DNA from 2 places in the Jeotgalibacillus sp. JSM ZJ347 genome. Region 2 is predicted to be linked to the other one. Evidence: riboswitches for the same ligand, from Rfam matches in the RefSeq annotation. Region 2 holds a riboswitch; the other holds the start of a gene.
The links. Region 2 has a riboswitch for S-adenosylmethionine ahead of metK (methionine adenosyltransferase). Riboswitches for the same ligand answer to the same signal wherever they lie in the genome.

Region 1 (3,161 bases), on a different contig from region 2:
TTAATTCTGTGATGCTTTCCCACACATCTTCAATGGTTTTCAAAAAGATATATTCCACTTCTCCGGGAAGCTTCTGCTGATTTAACAGTCGGATCGCATCGCCTTCCCAGATGACCGGTTTGATAAAGTTTGTCATTTTGCCAGCCCCTTCAGATAAGCAGTCAGGCTTTTCGGTGAGCGCCATACTGTGCGGTTGAAAATCAGAGATCTTCCAGTTTCAATCGCGCGCTGCTGAGCCTGCAGTCTGCCTGCATCGTCTTCAATGCCGTCAATATCCTCAACGTGCGCAAGGCCAATAATACGGCGGATTGTTTTACAGCCTGCAAATCCGAGCGTATCCTGCCAGATCTTTTCAAGCACATAATCTGCATACTGTCCTGTTCGCTGTCTTTCTTCAAACCCTTTTTCAAGTAAAAGCTCACGGTAGCGTTTTTCGAATACTGCCCACGTTTGTTCGATTGTTTCAAGCAAATAAGTATTAATCTCACTGCGTTTACTTTCATCTGCTCTTTCCTGCTGTGCAATATAGTTCAGCGTCAGGTTGGCAATAAATGCGCCAATATCAAATCCCGCCGGCCCGTAAAATGCAAATTCAGGATCAATGACTTTGGTTGATTCCTCTGTAACGAATACACTGCCTGTATGCAAGTCCCCGTGTAGCAGCGTTTCACCTTCAGTCAGGAATTGTTTTTTCAATTTTGCGACTTCAAAGATTAAACGATCATCCTGCCACAGTGACTCCACCGCTTCCTGAAGGTTTTCAGGGTACGAGTTGGATTCTGCATTTTGATAGGGGTCTGTAAAAACCAGCTTTTCTGTAATATCACACAGGTCAGGATTCACAAACTGACGTGCCAGCTTTTTCTTTTCGATCGGTCCAAGCGCTTCATCTGAGGCGTTGAACAGGTTTTCTGCAAGATAGATGCCAACGTGTGCTGAAATGTGGGGATACAGATTCCCTTCAAGCAATCCTTTTCTGAGAATCACATGATCAGACAGATCTTCCATTACCGTTACTGCAAAGTCATCGTCATAATCGAATACTTCCGGTACAAGTGAAGGTACATATTTCGCTGCTTCCTGCAGTGCCTGGCGCTCAATGCGTGCACGGTCTAGCGATAGCGGCCAGCTTTCTCCGACAACCTTTGCATATGGCAGCGCCTGTTTCACAACAAGTGATTTGTCAGTCTGCAGATCTTTGACGATAAACACGTAGTTCAGGTTGCCGTCTCCAACTTCCTTACACGTTACCTGCTCTTTATCCGTAATCAGTCCCTTTTGCTCTAAATAAACGAGGACACTCTGTTCAGTAAATGGTTCATACACATGCTCACGTACGTTTGTCATGATCGTTCCTCTCCTTTAATCAAATTCTTTTTTATGCCATTCATCTTCAGGAATATCAAGGTCCTCTCCTGAAAAACGCTCTTCTCTGAATACTTCACCGTAGTTATGAAATCCGTTACGCTCCCAGAATCCGGGGCGGTCTTCCTGTAAAAATTCAATCCCTCTGATCCACTTCACACTCTTCCAGAAATACAGGTGTGGTACGATCAGTCTGAATGGATACCCATGCTTTGCTGTCAGCGGCTTTCCTTCAAATGAGTGTGCCAATATAATATCTTCTTTCAGCAGATCCTCAAGCGGTAAATTCGTTTCGTAATCATGGTCTCCATAGATCATCACGTGCTTTGTTCCTTCTGGAATCTCATAGCCTTTCAGTAAGTCCCTGATCGTAACGCCTGTAAATGCATTATCGAATCTCGACCACCTTGTAACGCAGTGGATATCTTTGACAATTGTCGTCTGCGGCAGCTGCATGAGCTCGTCATATGTAAATTTCCTTTTTGCTGCACCCTCACCAAATATCGTGAAATCCCATGTAGCAAGATTGTATTCAGGGACTTCTCCTTCATGCAGAATCGGAAATTTTTCTGTCAGCGTCTGACCTGGCGGGAGTCTGCCATCGTGTGTATTTTTCTGTACCGGCGGCCGAGCTTTTTTCAACCGTTCTGCCTTACCCATTGTTTCACGCTCCTTGTTTACTTCTGTATAAGCCGGCAGATGATCTCCGCTTCAGGCGGACGCTTTCCGCAGGGCCGGCGGTGAGCCTCCTCGCGCTTCGCACTGCGGGGTCTCACCTGTCCGGCTTCTCCTGCTGGAGTCGCCGCCTTACGCTCCAATCATCTGCTGTGCAGACACACTATTTTTTTATTAAATTTAAAAATAAAAAGCCCCTTTCTAAGATAGAAAGAGGCAGAATTAGACTGATTCGACCTCTTATCTCTCAGACCATTACGTCTGTTGGATGTAGCACCGTGTCCCTGCTGAATGTATACAGCGGGGCCGGTTGCCGGGCTTCATAGGGCCAATTCCCTCAGCCAACTCTCGATAAGAGTGGTGTATGTAGTTGGTTGTTTTTGGTTATTGCGATTTCATAATTGCAAGTTTACGGAATTGACTGACGGTTTGTCAACGGGTTTTTTAAAATTAATTTTTGAAGGCTTCCGGTAACCGCTGTTGACCTGCGTTCCAGGCGGATGCTTTCCGCGGGGACGGCGCTGAGCCTCCTCACGCTGCGCCTTGCGGGGTCTCAGCTGTCCGTCACATCCCGCTGGAGTCACCGCCTTCCACTCCGGTCAACAGCTTAATTTGTCTGTTAAAAGTATATATAGTTGGTTGATCAATTATTTCACATCCTTTTAAGTTTGTTAAAAAAATCTTACTATCTGTACAGCGAATGATTGAAGCGGAAGGGGGCGACTCCTGCGGCAGGAAGGGACAGGTGAGGCAATAGCAAAGCCTGCTGGCTCAACGCCCGGCCGCGAAGTCCCCTGAAGCGGAAATCATCCGCCAAACTATAAAGCAGTCATATATTTGCAAACCAAAAATATAATTTTCTGAAAAAACTGCTTGACGGCTTTGAAGATGTCTGCCATAATTCGGTACATGATTTTAAATCCAACCGAATACGTATGAAACTCTTATAAAGAGCAGGTGGAGGGACGAGCCCGATGAAACCCGGCAACCTGTTTCAGCTTATGCTGATTCAAGGTGCTAATTCTCACAGCGACAGCTGAAGGATAAGAGGAAGAACGTTCATTTTGATGTCCGCTTCCTCTTTGGGAGCGGATTTTTTATTTCTGTTTTTGAAAGGATGT
Region 2 (3,161 bases):
CCTTCGTCAGCTTTGAGATCGGAGGCAGTACGCCGAATGCGTCAGCTGTCAGGAAGACAATTGTATTCGGATGACCGGCTCTGCTCGGATCAACAATATTTTTCATCGCCTGCAGCGGGTACGCAGCACGTGTGTTTTCAGTTAATGAAGAATCATCATAATCCGCTTCATGCGTCTCAGGGTCAAGTACGACATTTTCAAGGACTGAACCAAAGCGGATTGCATCAAAAATTTGCGGCTCTTTTTCCTCTGAAAGGTTGATGCATTTTGCATAACATCCACCTTCAATATTGAAGACGCCGTTATCAGACCAGCCGTGCTCATCATCCCCGATCAGCTTACGGTCAGCATCTGCTGAAAGCGTCGTTTTACCAGTTCCGGAAAGTCCGAAGAACAGTGCAACGTCACCTTCTGCTCCAACATTTGCAGAACAGTGCATCGGCAGAATATCATTTTGCGGCAGCAGGTAATTCATGACTGAGAAAATGGATTTTTTCATCTCACCTGCATATTCAGTACCACCGATTAAAATGGTACGCTGCTCAAATGATACAACGATAAATGTTTCTGAATTTGTGCCGTCTGTTTTTGGATCTGCCTTTAGCGAAGGCGCAGATAAAATGGTAAACGGTGCTTCATTCTGGCTGGTCCATGCTTCACCTTTTTCAGGGCGGATAAACAGCTGGTGAGCAAAGAGGTTATGCCATGCGCGCTCGTTAACAACGCGGATTGGAAGGCGGGAAGCAGCGTCAGCACCTGCGAAGCCTTCAAAGACGAATACTTCTTCTTTTTCACCAAGATGATTCAGTACTTTCGTATATAAACGGTCAAATGAGTCTTCAGAGATCGGCTGATTGACTTTACCCCAGTCAATCTTGTCACGCACAGAAGCTTCATCTACAATAAATTTATCTTTAGGAGAGCGGCCTGTATAAGTCCCCGTTTCAGCTCTGACAGCGCCTGTTGAAGTGATTGTACCTTCTTCTCTCATTAATACTTTTTCAACTAGCTGGGGTACAGAAAGGTTCTTATTCACGCGTTCACTCATTAATAGTTCTTTTAATTCTGAAGTGTTTCGGATTGTTGTCATGTTATCTCCCACCTTTTCAGTAAGTCATTCACCTTTGTTCGAAATTAGTATAACACATTCAAACGAATAGTCTATACTAATTGCGGATTTCATTAAAAAATCTTATTTTGTTATCTTCCTCGAAGTTGGCTGTTAATTTTCGCTCCAGGGGGGACGCTTTCCGTGGCCGGGCGGTGAGCCCGCAGGCTTCGCCGTTGCCTCACATGTCCCTTCCTGCGAGCCGCCCCCTTACGCTCTAATTAACAGCTGTGCAAGTACAACAATGGATTAAAATAAACGCAAGATCAAGAAAACTTCTCATCATCATACATATTATGATTGACATTAGACATGCATTTCCGTATGATAGTTTTTTGAACGGATACTCTTATCCCGAGCTGGTGGAGGGACAGGCCCTATGAAACCCAGCAACCTGCTCTGCAAAAAAGCGTGATGCTTTTGCGGTCCAAACAATTGGAGCGAAGGTGCTAACCTGGAGCAAGACAACTGTCTTGAACGATAAGAGTGAAAGGCGAACTGATTATGAACCTTTCCTCAAACATGCGATTGGGGAGAGGTTTCTTTTATTTTTAGCCGAAACTTGGATGATCTGGTAGGTTAACGTTCGATCTCTAAGGGTAATGAGTACCGTCGACTATTTGCTTCACAAGGAGGAGACTTATATGTCTGTAAAACGTCGTTTATTTACATCCGAGTCCGTAACTGAGGGACATCCGGATAAAATCTGTGATCAGATTTCTGATTCAATTCTTGATGCAATCTTAAAGGATGATCCGAATGCCCGTGTGGCGTGCGAAACTTCTGTTACAACCGGACTTGTTCTGGTAGCGGGAGAAATCTCAACTTCTACTTATGTAGATATCCCTAAGATCGTACGTGAAACGATCAAAGAAATCGGTTATACACGTGCTAAATACGGTTTTGATGCGGATACGTGTGCAGTATTAACTTCGATTGATGAGCAGTCACCTGACATCGCTGCAGGAGTTGACCGCTCACTTGAAGACCGTGAAAGCCAGATGACTGACGCTGAAATCGAATCAATCGGTGCCGGTGACCAGGGACTGATGTTTGGTTATGCAAATAACGAAACAACTGAACTGATGCCACTGCCAATCTCACTTGCTCACAAACTGTCACGCCGTCTGACTGAAGTGCGTAAAGAAGATATTCTTCCTTACCTGCGTCCTGATGGTAAAACACAGGTTACGGTTGAGTATGATGAAAACGACAAACCGGTACGTGTTGATACAATTGTTATCTCAACGCAGCACCACCCGGAAGTCAGCCTGGAGCAGATCCAGCGCAATCTGAAAGAACATGTCATCAACCAGGTTGTTCCTGCTGAACTGATTGATGAAGAAACAAAATACTTCATTAACCCGACTGGCCGTTTCGTTATCGGCGGACCTCAGGGGGATGCAGGTCTGACTGGCCGTAAGATCATCGTTGATACGTACGGTGGATATGCGCGTCACGGCGGCGGTGCATTCTCAGGTAAGGATGCAACAAAAGTTGACCGCTCAGGTGCTTATGCTGCACGTTATGTTGCAAAAAACATTGTGGCTGCTGGTCTTGCTGATAAATGTGAAGTACAGCTTGCATACGCAATCGGCGTGGCGCAGCCTGTTTCGATTTCAGTTAATACTTTCGGAACTGGTAAAGTAGACGAAGAGACGCTTGTAGAGCTGATCCGCAATCACTTTGACCTTCGTCCGGCAGGTATTATTAAAATGCTTGATCTTCGCCGTCCGATCTATAAGCAGACTGCTGCTTACGGACACTTTGGCCGTAATGATCTTGATCTTCCATGGGAAAGAACAGATAAAGCGGATGCGCTGAAGCAAGAAGCTAACGCATAATATGATTCAGATCCGGAATGTATCCTTTGAGATATATTCCGGATTTTTTTGTTGATGCGGGTTAGGTCAAATGTCACTTTTCTCCGAACACGATCTAGTATTCTTTGAACAACCACGTTTATTCTCCGAACATCGACAACCATTCCACGAACCACGCCACGCAAACACAGAATAAGTGTTCGCTAACTCACTACTCACATGATATGATA

Region 1: another riboswitch for S-adenosylmethionine. It lies ahead of ACH6CZ_RS07730 (sulfite oxidase-like oxidoreductase); the one in region 2 lies ahead of metK (methionine adenosyltransferase).

What each region holds. Positions count from the first base shown of each region.
Region 1 covers NZ_JBISEN010000002.1:382,677-385,837, reverse strand. Annotated here, with positions in the region: gene mtnA (S-methyl-5-thioribose-1-phosphate isomerase) at 1-136, opposite strand, end outside; gene mtnK (S-methyl-5-thioribose kinase) at 133-1,347, opposite strand; gene ACH6CZ_RS07730 (sulfite oxidase-like oxidoreductase) at 1,363-2,025, opposite strand; SAM riboswitch class I at 2,278-2,398, opposite strand; SAM riboswitch class I at 2,982-3,090, shown strand.
Region 2 covers NZ_JBISEN010000001.1:16,268-19,428, forward strand. Annotated here, with positions in the region: gene pckA (phosphoenolpyruvate carboxykinase (ATP)) at 1-1,090, opposite strand, end outside; SAM riboswitch class I at 1,455-1,595, shown strand; gene metK (methionine adenosyltransferase) at 1,753-2,952, shown strand.